One region of the Ciceribacter sp. L1K23 genome, then DNA from elsewhere that is predicted to be linked to it. Evidence: riboswitches for the same ligand, from Rfam matches in the RefSeq annotation. Region 1 holds a riboswitch; the other holds the start of a gene.
What was found. A riboswitch is a leader RNA that binds a small molecule or an ion and turns the genes downstream of it on or off. The one in region 1 is predicted to bind cobalamin.
Positions count from the first base shown of each region.

Region 2: linked by a shared signal. The riboswitch ahead of J5J10_RS06770 (hypothetical protein) and the one ahead of bluB (5,6-dimethylbenzimidazole synthase) in region 1 are both predicted to bind cobalamin.

Region 1 is NZ_JAGRRC010000001.1:1,332,499-1,339,953, reverse strand. Features, by position in the region: gene J5J10_RS06165 (NADP-dependent malic enzyme) at 1-1,829, shown strand, start outside; gene J5J10_RS22690 (DUF2865 domain-containing protein) at 2,001-3,059, shown strand; gene J5J10_RS06155 (HAMP domain-containing methyl-accepting chemotaxis protein) at 3,119-4,987, opposite strand; gene bluB (5,6-dimethylbenzimidazole synthase) at 5,157-5,840, opposite strand; cobalamin riboswitch at 5,886-6,082, opposite strand; gene J5J10_RS06145 (PD40 domain-containing protein) at 6,127-6,957, opposite strand; gene J5J10_RS06140 (NAD+ synthase) at 6,982-7,455, opposite strand, start outside.
Region 2 is NZ_JAGRRC010000001.1:1,455,987-1,463,441, forward strand. Features, by position in the region: gene J5J10_RS06750 (RluA family pseudouridine synthase) at 1-208, shown strand, start outside; gene J5J10_RS06755 (HAD-IA family hydrolase) at 205-864, shown strand; gene J5J10_RS06760 (ATP12 family protein) at 869-1,666, shown strand; gene J5J10_RS06765 (hypothetical protein) at 1,733-2,428, shown strand; cobalamin riboswitch at 2,479-2,858, shown strand; gene J5J10_RS06770 (hypothetical protein) at 3,003-3,284, shown strand; gene cobU (bifunctional adenosylcobinamide kinase/adenosylcobinamide-phosphate guanylyltransferase) at 3,281-3,796, shown strand; gene cobW (cobalamin biosynthesis protein CobW) at 3,800-4,882, shown strand; gene cobN (cobaltochelatase subunit CobN) at 4,886-7,455, shown strand, end outside.

The DNA of each region.
Region 1 (7,455 bases):
AGCTGCGCGAGAAGATGAATATCCCCGTCTTCCACGACGACCAGCACGGCACCGCCATCATCGTCGCAGCCGCGATCCTGAACGGCCTTGAATTGGCCGGCAAGTCGATCGCCAGCGCCAAGATCGTCGCCTCGGGCGCGGGTGCGGCAGCCCTCGCCTGCCTCAATCTGCTCGTCGAGCTTGGCGCCAGACGCGAAAACATCTGGGTCCACGACATCGAAGGCCTTGTCTATGTCGGCCGCGAAGCCCTGATGGACCAGTGGAAGGCCGTCTACGCGCAGGACAGCGACAAGCGCGAGCTGTCGCAATCGATCGACGGCGCCGACGTCTTCCTTGGCCTCTCCGCCGCCGGCGTCTTGAAGCCGGACCTGCTGGAGCGCATGGCGGAAAACCCGCTGATCATGGCGCTGGCCAATCCCACGCCCGAGATCATGCCGGACCTGGCGCGCGCCGCCCGTCCCGACGCAATGATCTGCACCGGCCGCTCGGACTTCCCGAACCAGGTCAACAACGTCCTCTGCTTCCCCTATATTTTCAGGGGCGCGTTGGACTGCGGCGCCACGACCATCAACGAGGAAATGAAACTGGCCGCCGTCCGCGCCATCGCCGCGCTGGCGCGCGAGGAAGTCTCCGAGGTCGCGGCCAAGGCCTATACCGGCGAATCCCCGACCTTCGGCCCGAATTACCTGATCCCCTCGCCCTTCGATCCGCGCCTTATCCTGCGCATTGCCCCGGCCGTGGCGCGTGCCGCGGCCGAGACCGGCGTGGCGCGACGGCCGATCGCCGATTTCGACGTTTACATGGATCAACTGAACCGCTTCGTGTTCCGCTCCGGCTTCGTCATGAAGCCAATCTTCGCCGCCGCCAAGAAGGCCGAGAAGAAGCGGGTGATCTTTGCCGAGGGCGAGGACGAACGCGTGCTGCGCGCCGCCCAGGTGTTGATCGAGGAAGGAACGGGCCGCCCGATTCTGGTCGGCCGTCCGCAGATCATCGAGACGCGCCTCAAACGCTTCGGCCTGCGCATCCGCGCCGGTGCCGACTTCGAACTGGTCAATCCCGAAGACGATCCGCGTTACCGCGAATATGTCGACGAGTATTTTGCCCTTGTCGGCCGTGCCGGCGTCAACCCCGAGGCAGCGCGCACCATCGTGCGCACCAGCAACACGGTGATCGGCGCGCTCGCCGTGCGCCGGGGCGATGCCGATGCTCTGATCTGCGGCCTCGAAGGCCGTTTCGACCGCCACCTGCGCGATGTCCGGCAGATCATCGGCAAGAAGCCCGGCGTCTGCGCCTTCTCCGGCCTCAGCCTGTTGATCTCGCAACGCGGCGCGATCTTCTTCACCGACACCTTCGTGACATATAACCCGTCCGCCGCGGAGATCGCCGAGATGACGGTGCTCGCCGCCCAGGAAATCCGCCGCTTCGGCATCACGCCGCGTGCGGCGCTTGTGGCCCATTCGAACTTCGGCTCGCGCGATTCCGAAAGCGCCCGCAAGATGCGCGAGGCGCTGGTACTCGTCCGCGAGCTGGCACCCGATTTGGAAGTCGACGGCGAAATGCAGGGCGGTTCGGCGCTGTCGGAAAGCCTGCGCAAGCGTGCCATGCCCGATAGCACGCTGACCGGCGAGGCCAACCTGCTGGTGTTCCCCAACCTCGACGCGGCCAACATCTCGCTCGGCATCGTCCGCACGATGATGGACGCGCTGCATGTCGGCCCGATCCTGCTCGGCGCCGCCCTGCCCGCCCACATCCTGTCGACCTCGGTGACGTCGAGAGGCGTGGTCAACATGGCAGCGCTCGCGGTCGTAGAGGCTGAACAGCCCGTCTGATCCAACGCTCCGGATATTCGGCGCGACACCCCGAAGGATGTCGCGCCTCCGGCCTCGCCCCGCCGCCATTAAGCAAAACCGCCATAAGCGGTTGGCCTTGTGGCACCGCTTGGTTATGGTGAGGGCGGAACAGGCGGAAGCCGTCCCGCCCCGGCCCCACAGGATGAACGCGTGAAACAACGCCGCCCATTGCTGCAGTTGCTTTCCCTGGCTTTGCTCCTTGCCACGCAGGCAGGCGGAGCCGAGGCCTCGCTCGTCTGCGACAGGCTGCGCATGAAGCTCGCCAACACGCCGGAGAGCGAGGCGACGACGGCCGAAATCCGCAGTTATTCCAGCGCAATAGCCAGACAGAACCTGGAGATCCGCAAGACGATACAGGACCGGAAACGCCTCGGCTGCACGAGCGGGAGCATCACCGTGGTCAGCGAGCCGTCAGGCTGCGACGTTCTGAATGACGCGCTCGACCGGATGGAAAACAACAAGCGCATCCTGACCTCGAAGCGCGAAGGCCTGGAGCGCAGCGTCGGCCAGCAGGCGGCGCGCAACCGCGTTCTCGCGGCCATGCGCACCAATGGCTGCGGAGACGGTCCGGCCGCCGACCTGGCCTCGGCGGTGGTCGAGGATGATGCCATGATCGGCGAATTGCGCATCCCGGACGAGGGACTGGACACCGATGGCGGCTGGACGCTGAGCCCGTCGGACCGGGTAGGCACGCTCCGGACGCTCTGTGTGCGGACCTGCGACGGCGCCTTTTTCCCGATCTCGTCGAATGCCACACCGCTGAGCTTCCGGCGGGATGCGGCGATGTGCCAGCAGATGTGCCCCGGCACAGAGACCGAGCTCTACTACCACTCGATCATGAAACAGGAATCGGCGGAGATGGTGTCGGCCACGACCGGCCGTCCCTACCGCGAAATGCCCGGCGCCTTCGCCTATCTGGGCCGCGCTTCCACCAAGGACCCCTCCTGCAGCTGCAACCTGTCGGCCTACTACGACCGCGCCAGGCAGTCGCAGCCATCGCTTGGCCGGGAAGAGCAGCTCTATTCGTCGATCAAGCAGATAAGAACCCGCCCCGCCAAGCCGGATGAACCGATCGAGGCGCGCGAACGGCCATACGATCCGGCCAGGGACAAGGTACGTCAGGTCGGACCGACCTTCCTGCCGACGGAAACAAGCAGCATCGACCTCAAGAACCCGGCGCTCGACGGCCCGCAACCGCTGCAGCAGTGACGCTTGGCCGCCCAAATGCAAAGAGCCGCCCGATCGGCGGCTCCTGCGGTATCGGTGTGTCACGCGGCGCGTGACAAGCGGGGCTGCCGCTCCTGTGAAAGCCGGAACTGGCCGATCTGGCCGCTCATGTCCTCGGCTTCGCCCGCGAGTTTGTGTGCGGACGCGGTCATTTCCTCGACCATGGCGGCATTCTGCTGCGTGACCTGATCCATCTGCGAAATCGCGGAATTGATCTCGCTGAGGCCCATGGCCTGCTCGCGAGCACCCGTCACGATGTGGCGGATGTCATCGTTGATCTGGAGCACCTGCTGTTGGATCAGCGACAGGATTTCGCCGGACTGGTTGACCAGCGACACGCCGTTGCTGACGGCACCGTTCGACTGACTGATCAGCGCGGCGATCTCCTTGGCCGCGGTCGCGGACCGCTGCGCCAGTTCGCGGACTTCCTGGGCAACCACGGCGAAGCCCTTGCCGGCATCGCCAGCACGCGCGGCCTCGACGCCGGCGTTGAGCGCGAGCAGGTTGGTCTGGAAGGCGATCTCGTCGATCACGCCGATGATCTGGCCGATTTGCGAGGAACTCCGCTCGATGTCACCCATGGCCTTGATCGCGTTGCGCACGATACCGTCCGACTGGTCTGCCCGCTTGCTCGCCTCGGCGACCTTCTGGCCCGCCTCGTCGGCGATACGGGAGGCGTTCTTCACCGTGTCGGTGATTTGCCCGAGAGCCGCCGCGGTCTCTTCGAGCGCTGCCGCCTGCTGCTCGGTCCGCCGCGCCAGGCCGTCTGAGGCGGAACGCATCTCGGCCGAGTCGCCACGGATTTCGTCGGAGATGTTCGAGATATCGGTCATCGCCCGCTGAAGCTTCTCCGCCGACTGGTTGAAGTTGAGGCGAAGCCGGTCGTATTCGCCGTCGAAGGTGGTGTGGATACGGGCCGTCAGGTCACCCCCGGCAAGACGGTCGAGCGCGTCGGCCAGAACGTCGACCGTCGACTTAGACCGATTGAATTCGGCGGTCCGCCGCGCCTCTTCCGACGAGCGCATGTCGTCCATTTCCAGCCTGCGGCGCTTGTCTTCCTCGTCCGCCTGCTGCTTGGCGAGAAGGTTCTCTCGGAACTTGACGAAGGCGCGGGCCAGATCTCCGATCTCGTCGCCGCGATCGGCGCCGTCGAGCGAGACCGACAGCTTTCCTTCCGCAAGGCCGTTCATGGCGCCGGTCGCCCGCGTCAACGGCCGCATCAGGCGCCGCGACACGAAAAACGCCAGCGCGATGCCGCACAGCACGGTGAAAGCGCCAAGCAGCTCCATAACCAGCAGCATCCGGGCGCCGTTCGCCTGCACGCTGACCAGCGCCGCCCCGGCCTCGGCGTCGCTTTTCGCGACGATGCCGGAGACGATCGACGTCATCGATTCCACTTCGGCCTGCAGCGCGTCGGACACGGCGTCGAAATTGCCCATGAGGACATTGCCCTTCTCCGGCCCACCCGCGATATAGGCCTTGGCCATCTCGATGCCGCCGGCGTGGAACTCATCGTACCGCGCGACGAGCTGACCAATGGCGGAGGCCAGTTCGGGTGAATTGAGTTTCGACGCAAGCTGCGTAATGCCACCCGCATATTCGTTCAGATGCCGCGCCTCTTCCTCGGCGAGCGCGAAACCGTCATCGAGACCGTCTCTGCCCTGTGTAGCCGAAATATCGGTCAGCGATTCCTGCGTGCTGACAACGGAGAGCTCGACATTCTTCTGGAGCGTCACCAGCTCGCGGATGAGCAGCGCTTCGTTCTGTGTGCGCTCATGCAGGTCAATCACATCAGCGAGCTGCCGCTGACCAACAATATCCGAGATGACAAGCGATCCGGCGCTCAGGGCAACGAGGCCCGCCACGGCAACGGGCACCGCCCGGCCAAGTCTAACATTTCCAAAAGACATGATTTCTCCGCTCAAACACTCTCGTGCGCAGCAACCGCCCCTAGGGGGATCAATGATCCCGCATAGGCAGCTCGTTGCCGTTACGTGATGCTGAAATTAGTAATCGTCCTTTAAAATAACATTAAACATATGATGCAGCTTTTAAGCGACCGATCGAATTCAGACACCTTTAGGACGAAGGCCATGCCTCCTCGAAGACGAGTTCATCGAGCGGCATCCGCTGCCGCCAGCCCTTGATCGCAAGCTCCGGCTGATCATAGAGCCTCTCGACATAGCCGAGACAGAACCAGCCGATGATTTCCACATGCTCGGGAATGTTGAGGAGCACACGCAGATCCTCCTGGTGGAAGATGCTGACCCAGCCCATGCCGATCCCCTCAGCCCTCGCCGCGAGCCAGAGGTTCTGCACCGCGCAGACGGAGGAATAGCTGTCCATGCGCGGATTGTGGGTCCGGCCAAGAACCACCGGACCGCTCCGCGTCGGGTCGCAGGTGACGCAGATGCCGACGGGCGCCTTGCGGATGCCCTCCAGCTTCAGCCGCATGTATGCGTCACGACGCTCCTGCGGAAACATGGCCGCCGCCTCGTCGTTGGCACGGCTGAAGGCTTGCCAGACAGCCTGCCGCTTTGCCTCGTCGCGCACCACGATGAAGTTCCACGGCTGCATGAAGCCGACGGAGGGCGCGGCGTGGGCGGCTTCCAGCAGGCGACGCACGAGGGTGTCGGGCAGAGGGTCGGGCAGGAACTGGTCGCGCACGTCGCGGCGCGTATGAATGGCGCGGTAGACCGCTTCCCGCTCTTCCGGCGAAAAGGCAGCGGCCCGCACGAGATGGTCGTTCGGTTCGTCGTGCATCGTCAAATCCCCAACGGTGCATGCGACCGCCTGCCGTCCACGCAGGCAAAGCCTATCTCGTCAGGCCGGTCTTCTGGCTCGGCTTCGTCTGCCTTTCCCGCCTTCCCGGCGAAACCGCCAGTGGCCGGAGCAACCGCTCCCTGGAAAAGTCATCCGCCTCACAGCGTTGGGCACGCACCGGATTTCCACCGGCTTCCCGATTCTCCCCCGTCGCCGAGGGCACCTGACGATGATGTTCTAGCGCGCCCGGAGGGCAAGGCAAAGCCCTGCCTGCGACACCCGGATGCTATTCCGGGAAATAGCGGACGAAGGCGAACGCGCTGCCGTCCGGCGACCAGTTGGGCACATTGATGCTGCCCTGCCCGCCGAAGAACTCGAACAGCGTCTCGACATCGCCGCCATCGGCATCCATCAGCCGAAGCCGGACGGTCTTGTCGCGTGAATGGTCGAAGACGTCGGCGTCATAGGAGAGAAACAGCACCTTGCTGCCATCGGGCGACGGATGCGGAAACCAGTCGCCGTAACCGTCCGACGTCAGTTGCTCGAGCCCGGTGCCATCGGGATGCATGCGCCAGATCTGCATCAGACCGGTGCGGCTGGAATTGAAATAGATCCACTGTCCGTCGGGCGAATAGTCGGGTCCGTCATTGCGGCCCTCGCCCGATGTCAGTCGCCGCTCGGCGCCGCCGTTGACGGAGATCGTATAGATATCGAACTGGTCGTCGCGGATGCCGCAATAGGCGAGCTCTCGCCCGTCCGGCGACCAGCCGTGCCAGTAGGACGGCATGTTGGCCGTCACCTGCCGCGGCTGGTCATCCCCGTCGCCGAGGATATAGATGCACGATTTGCCGAACAGCGTCTTGTCGGAGAAGGCAATCGAGGCGCCATCGGGCGAAAGCCCGTGGTCGTTGTTGAGACGCACCGCGAAACCCGTGTCGATCAGTTCCGGCTCCGGATCGTCCTCGTCGAGCGGCAGGGCATAGAGCAGGCCATCGCCGTTGATAACGAGGAAATCCCCGTCGCGCGACCAGTTGGGCGCCTCGACCAAGTCTTCCGTCTGCCAGACGACCTCGCATTCGCGTGTCGCAATGTCATAGATCTCGACCGAACTGCGCATCCGGGCCTCCTCCCGATGAAGGGTTCAACGATCCCGGAAGCGATTGGTGATCGGATAGCGACGATCGCGGCCGAAATTCTTCTTGGTGATCTTCACGCCCGGCGCCGACTGGCGGCGCTTGTATTCGGCCAAATAAAGCAGGTGCTCGACGCGATGGACGGTCGCGATGTCATGGCCACGGGCGACGATCTCGTCGACCGACATCTCCTTTTCGACGAGGCATTCGAGAATGTCGTCGAGAACCGGGTAAGGCGGGAGAGAATCCTGGTCGGTCTGGTTGGGGCGAAGCTCGGCCGACGGCGCCTTGGACAGGATATTCGCGGGGATCACCTCGCCCGAAGGCCCGAGCGCACCGGGCGGCACGTGGCTGTTGCGCCAGGCCGACAACGCGTAGACCTGCATCTTGTAGAGGTCCTTGATCGGGTTGAACCCGCCGTTCATGTCGCCGTAGAGCGTGGCGTAGCCGACCGACATTTCCGACTTGTTGCCGGTGGTCAC
Region 2 (7,455 bases), 120 kb from region 1:
CGGCGATCCGAAATACTTCATCGACGACCACAACTGGGAATTCCCGGGCGGTATCCAGAAGCGGCTCCATTTGCACGCGCGCCATATCGACATTCCGCATCCGGACGGCGGGCGGCTGCGCGTCACGGCGCCGCTACCTCTGCATATGGTGCAGAGCTGGAACCTGCTCGGCTTCGATGTCGATGGGCCAGAGGCAGATATCGAATGAAGCTCGTGCTCTTCGACTGCGACGGGACGCTGGTCGACAGCGCGGGGTTGATCCATGCAGTGATGGAGAAGACTTTCGAGCGGTTTGGCTCCCCACCTCCGACCCTTGCGGCGACCAAGGCGATCATCGGGCTCACGCTCGATATCGCGATCGCGCGGTTGCAAGGGAAGTCGCATGTCGACGACGAAGCGATCGAGATGACCGCGTACTACAAGTCGATTTTCTCGGATGTCCGAGGCAGCGGGGCAGCCACAGAGCGGCGTTTCGACGGCATCGCCGAGGTTATTGCTACGCTTGCCGCGCGGGACGACGTGCTGATCGGGGCGGTGACAGGAAAGTCGCGGCGCGGGCTGGACCTGATCCTTGATTCGAACGGCTGGCGGGACCATTTCTTCGTCAGCCGCACCGCCGACGATTGTCCGTCGAAGCCACATCCGGCCATGGTGACGGAATGCTGCGACCAGAGCGGCATCTCGCCGGCGGAGACGGTCGTCATCGGCGACGCGATCTACGACATGCAGATGGCGAAGGCGGCGGGTGCTGCAGCGATCGGCGTCTCCTGGGGCTACTGTTCCGTCGAGGAGCTTTGGCAGGCCGGCGCCGACGCGGTGGTGGAGCGCCCCGCCGATCTTCTGGCCTATATTCACAAGGGGTAACCCGATGCGCGATGAACTTTCTGATATCTTCGGCACATTCGTGCCTGAGCCCAGCCACGAAGATCCGGTCCGCCGAGCGCAGATCCAGATGAAGCGGCCTCTGCCGAAGAAATTCTACGAAAACGTAAGCGTGGAGGCAGATGGCGACAGCTTCGCCGTCAAGCTCGACGGGCGACCCGTAAAGACGCCTGCCAGGAATACGCTTCTCCTTCCGACCACACCGCTCGCCGAACTTGTGGCGGTTGAATGGCGGGCGCAGAAGGATGTGATCGATCCGGCGACCATGCCCGTGACCAGGCTTGCCAACACCGCAATCGATGCCGTGGCCGAACAGGTCGACATGGTGGCGGCGGAAATTCTCCGCTTTGCGGGCACGGACATGATCTTTTATCGCGCCGACACGCCGCAGGAGCTGGTGGAGCGCCAGAACCTCTCGTGGAATCCCCTGCTGGACTGGGCCGCGGAGACCTTTGGGGCGCGCTTCATCCTGGCTGTCGGTGTGATGCACCAGGAGCAGCCAGAAGCGGCGATCGCCGCATTCGAAAAGGCGCTTGCCAGGCATCGCGATCCTTTCGCGCTCTCGGCTTTGCACGTCATGACAACCCTCACGGGCTCGGCGCTCATCGGCCTCGCGCTGTCCGAAGGGCGGATTTCGTTGGAAGAGGCATGGTCTCTGGCCCACCTCGACGAAGACTGGACGGACGAGCATTGGGGTATCGACGCGGAAGCGGCCCATCGCCGGGCCAAGCGGTTCGAGGAAATGGCCGCGGCTTATGGTGTATTTTCGGCCCGTCGCGGCTGAGTTAACCACCCGCTAACCATAAATCAGGAATGTCGAAAAAGACGAAACGTCTTTTCGGGATTCCCCATGCAGCGATTCCTTCTCCGTCTCCTTGCGATTATCGCGGTGGTCGCCGTACTGCCCTCCTGCATTCTCACGGGGCGCGAGCCGATCCGCCGGCCATTGATGTATGATGTCAGGGACGTTGCGGTGATCGGTGCCGCCGACGTGCCTCTCGTCGTGCTTGCTGGCGTTGACCGCCGTGTCGCTGCGGCAGTCAATGCCACCCGCCGCAATGTTCCGCTGCAAAGGGTCGTGCTGACGGTGAAGTTCGACGATTATCGTCCGGTACAGGCCTACGGTGACAGGCGTGCGAGCGTGCGCTTCAAGGTGACAGCCGCCGACATCGACACCGGCAATCCCGTGGCAGCGGGAACCTTCATTGTTCACAGTTCTACCGACAATCCCCGTATCGCCGACGAGAACCTTGCGGAAGAGGCAGCAGCGCGAATTCGCTTCGCCTTCTCCTTGCAAACGCCTCGCCTGCCTCCGCCCCGCCCGAAGCCGCGGACCACGTCGACCAAGCTGAAAGCGGATGCTCCGGCTGTGGCCGCGCCAGCCTCGGTTACCGCGCCTGCGGTGGTGCCCGCGCCGACCGTTGCGCCGGCTGCTGCGCCCGTGGTTCCATCGGGCACCAATGTTGAGGAAGGTGCTAGCGGCAAGATCACCATTGGCGGCGGTTCCACTTGCGACGTGGCAACCGATCCGACCTGCAATCCGTGAACGGCGAAGGTCGCCGGCGCGATTGACTTGCCGATGTCGTCGGCCTAATCAAGTCGGCATGAACGGATGGTTTCCGTCGTCCCGCAAAGGGTGGGCGGAGAGCAAAAGGGAATGCGACAGGACGGACCCATTCCGGGCGTCCCCATCGCAGCCGACCCCGCGACTGTAGAGTGGCGAGGGTCCGTCATCCGGATCTGCCTCGGACACGTCGGGATCAGGGCATGGTGCCTTGGGCGGCGCTACTGGACAGTCCGGAAAAGTCACTGGCGCGGCATGCGCGATCAGCCGGGGTCGGACGCCTCTAGGATCTACGAATCGTCCACCTTTTCGCGATATTGCCGATGCGCCGGGAAGGCGAGACGGACCCGCGTGCCCTTGATTGGGCCTTATGCCATGAGCCAGGAGACCTGCCATCCGTGCCGGGCATTTTGCCCAGCCTTGGGGAAGGATTTCCCCGTTGCCAGCACGGAGGTTGTCATGGCGACACAGACGACAGGCGTGGTGTATCCGTACGTCCGGTCAACACGCGATGAGTCCCTGGGCCGCGCTATGAAACGTGCCGAGGCGACACGTCGTGCGTAAGAATTTCTCTTTCCTTTCGATCGCCCTCGGCATCCTGATTGTTGCCGCGACGGCGTTTGCGGTGGTTCCGTCTTTTCAGGACGATCCGATAACGACCCAGCAGACCGTTGATGGACTTTCTTCTGCGTCTGCTGAGATTACGAGCCCTGTTGTGACATCGACCTATTCCCTGCACCCTTCTGACGGATCTGCCGGAAGGCCGACCGCGACTTTTCCAGCCTTTGCGGCGCGGGGCGGCGGCATTTATGCGACGGATGCGATGGAGGCAAGATGAATAGGACCATTCTCGTGCTCGGTGGCGCCCGCTCAGGCAAGTCGGCCTTTTCGGAGCGCCTGGCTCGTCAAAGCGGTCTCGATCTGCACTATCTGGCGACAGGCCGCGCCTTTGACGACGAGATGCAGGCGCGTATCGACAAACACAAGGCGGATCGCGCCGGGGATGGCTGGACGACACACGAGGAGCCGTTCGATCTTGCCGATCGTCTGTGGGCTCTCGACTCGCCGGACCGTGTGGTCCTCGTCGATTGCCTGACGCTGTGGATCACGAATCTGATGATGGAGGAGCGCTCCATCGACGCTTCGGCCACCAGCCTCGTGAAAGTTCTTCCGTCGCTCTCGGCGCGGGTGATCGTCGTTTCCAACGAAGTCGGACTGGGCATCGTGCCCGACAACAGGATGGCGCGGGAGTTTCGCGACCATGCCGGCCGTCTTCACCAGCGCGTCGCCGAGGTGGTGGCGCAAGTCTATTTCGTGGCGGCCGGATTGCCGCTCAAGATGAAGGGTTGAACCATGTTGCAGCAGAAAATTCCCGCTACCGTGATCACCGGCTTTCTCGGTGCCGGCAAGACCACCATCATCCGCAACATGCTGACCAATGCCGGCGGCAAGAAGATCGCGCTGATCATCAACGAGTTCGGCGATCTCGGCGTCGACGGCGAGGTTCTGAAGGGCTGCGGGGCGGAGAACTGCACGGAGGATGACATCATCGAGCTCACCAATGGCTGCATCTGCTGCACGGTGGCCGATGACTTCGTGCCGACCATGCAGAAGCTGCTCGACCGCGATATCAAGCCTGATCATATCGTCATCGAAACCTCCGGTCTTGCTCTGCCGCAGCCGTTGGTCGCAGCCTTCAACTGGCCCGACATCCGCACCCGCGTGACGGTTGACGGTGTTGTGACGGTGGTCGATAGCGTCGCGGTCGCGGCGGGCCGGTTCGCCGACGACCATGATGCGGTCGCCGCCCAGCGGGCCGGAGACGAGAGCCTTGATCACGAAAGCCCGATCGAGGAACTGTTCGAGGATCAGCTGACCTGCGCCGACCTGATCGTGCTCAACAAGACCGATCTGCTCGATGCCGCTGGTGTCGCGGCCGTGCGCGCCGAGGTGACCGGCCGTACCGCGCGCAAGCCGGCGCTAATCGAGGCGAGGAACGGCGAGGTGCCGTCGCTCGTCCTGCTCGGGATCGGGGCGAGCACGGAGGACGACATCGAAAACCGCAAGTCGCATCACGAACTGGAGCACGAGGCGGCCCACGCCGCCGGCGACGATCACGATCACCTGCACCATCACGATCACGACGAGTTCGAAAGCTTTGTGCTGAAGCTGCCTCCGATCGCCGATCCGGCGGCCTTCGTCGAGAAGCTGAAGGACGTGATCGCCACCCATGACGTGCTGCGCCTCAAGGGTTTCATTGACGTGCCCGGCAAGCCGATGCGTCTTGTCCTGCAGGCGGTCGGCAGCCGCGTCGACACCTATTTCGACCGTCCCTGGACGAGCGGCGACAAGCGCGAGACGCGCCTGGTGGTGATCGGCCTGCACGAGTGGGACTACGGCGCCGTGGTCGAGGCGGTGCAGGCGGCGGCCGGCTGATCAATGCATCTTCTGCTCGCCCAGAAAGGCTCGATCAGCGACGGGGAGGAGGCGATCGACCTCGGGCAGACGCCCGGCGACATCCTCGTCCTGTCTGCGGCCGACACGGAGCTCGCAGCGATCGCAGCCGCTGCTGCTGCTGGCCGTGAGGGCGGGCCATCCGTGCGACTGGCTAGCTTGATGAGCCTCAAGCACCCGATGTCGGTCGACACCTATGTCGAGCGCACGGCGCGGCACGCAAAGTTGATCGTGGTCAGGGCGCTCGGCGGGGCGAGCTATTTTCACTATGCGCTCGAGGCGCTGCATGCGGTCGTTCGGCGGAGCGGCGCGAAGATCGCCGTGCTGCCGGGCGACGACAAACCGGATGAGGGACTGGCGCCGTTTTCGACTGTCGGGCCGGACAACCTTGCCGTTCTCTGGTCCTATCTTGTCGAGGGCGGAGCAGAGAACGCGAATGCCTTTCTGGATTACGCCGCGTTCCTGATCGACCAAGGCGAACGGCCTGCCCCGGCGATCCCGCTGATGAAGGCCGGCATCTGGTGGCCGGGCCGGGGTGTCGTCGGAGTTGAGGAGTGGCGGAAGGCTGCGGGGTCAGCGGCGCCGATAGCCGCCATCTGTTTTTACCGCGCGCTCGTGCAGAGCGGCGAAACCAAGCCTGTCGCGGCGATGGTGGAGGCGCTGCGAGCGCAGGGCATGCGGGCATTGCCGGTGTTCGTCGGCTCGCTCAAGGACGCTGTCTCGGTTGAGACACTGCGGGCGGTGTTCGCCGAGGCGACGCCCGATGTGGTGATCAACGCCACCGGCTTTGCGGTCTCGGCACCCGGCAGTGAAAATCCGTCCACCGTGCTCGACGAGAGCGGCGCGGTTGTGCTGCAGGCGATTTTCTCGAGTTCTGCTCTGGACGCTTGGGAAAACTCGTCTCAGGGCCTTTCGGCACGTGACCTTGCGATGCATGTGGCGCTGCCGGAGGTGGACGGGCGGGTGATGACCCGTGCGATATCGTTCAAGGCGGCGGCGCGGTTCGATGAGACGGTTGAGACCAATATCGTCAGCCATGAACCCGATTCCGGTCGCATGGCCTTCGTCGCCGAGCTTGCGGCGCGCTGGGCTAGGCTGCGACGGACGCCGGCGGCGGACCGTCTCGTGGCACTGATCATGGCGAACTACCCGAACCGCGACGGCCGGCTTGGCAATGGCGTCGGCCTCGACACGCCCGCCGGCACCGTCGAGGTGCTGAGAGCGATGGAGGCGGCGGGCTATTCGGTCGGCGACATACCCTCGGATGGCGATGCGCTGATGGCGCATATGATGGCCGGGCCGACCAATGCCGCGCGTGATGGGCGGGAAATCCGCGATGTCATTTCCTTGAATGATTACATAGCGTTTTTCGAATCTCTTCCCAAGCGGATTCAAGAAGAGATCACGGCTCGATGGGGTGGACCGGAAGGCGATCCCTTCTTTCAGGATGGAGCATTCGCGTTGCCACTCACCCGCTTCGGCAACGTATTCCTCGGCATTCAGCCGGCGCGCGGCTACAACATCGATCCGAAGGAGAGTTATCACTCTCCGGACCTCGTTCCGCCACACGGCTATCTTGCCTTCTATGCCTATCTGCGAAAGGTCGCCGGGGTCGATGCGATGATCCATATGGGCAAGCATGGCAATCTCGAGTGGCTGCCGGGCAAGGCATTGGCGCTCTCGGAGACATGTTATCCCGAAGCCGTTTTCGGCCCGCTGCCGCATCTCTATCCGTTCATCGTCAACGATCCGGGCGAGGGCACACAGGCGAAGCGGCGTACCTCCGCCGTCATCATCGACCACCTGACACCACCGCTGACGCGGGCGGAGAGCTACGGCCCCCTGAAGGACCTCGAGGCGCTTGTCGATGAATACTACGAGGCAGCGGGGGGTGATCCGCGTCGCCTGAAACTGCTGAAAAAGCAAATCCTCGACCTCATCGCAGACATCGGTCTCGACCATGACGCTGGGATCGGCAAGGGCGAGGCTGAGGACACGGCGCTCGAAAAGCTCGACGCCTATCTATGCGACCTCAAGGAAATGCAAATCCGAGACGGGCTGCACGTGTTCGGTCTGGCGCCGGAGGGGCGGTTGCTGACCGATCTCGTCGTGGCTCTGGCGCGGGCGCCGCGCGGGTTGGGCGAGGGCGGAGACCGGAGCCTGCAGCGGGCGATTGCGGCGGACCTTCATCTCAGTGCCGGTGATCCGGTCTTCGATCCTCTCGATTGCGTCATGTCCGATCCCTGGACCGGACCCAAACCTGCAATCCTTGCCGACCTCGACAACCAGCCATGGCGCACGAACGGGGATACGGTCGAACGGATCGAAATGCTGGCGGCGAAGCTTGTGGCGGGGGATATCGAGGCACCGGACGACTGGGTCTCCACGCGGGCTGTGCTTCATGAAATCGAAACGCGTCTCAAGCCAGCGGTGGTGAAGTCGGGTGCTGCTGAAATCGCCGGGCTTCTCAAGGGACTCGATGGCCGCTTCGTGCCGCCGGGGCCTTCGGGAGCGCCGACGCGGGGGCGGCCGGATGTGCTGCCGACGGGGCGTAA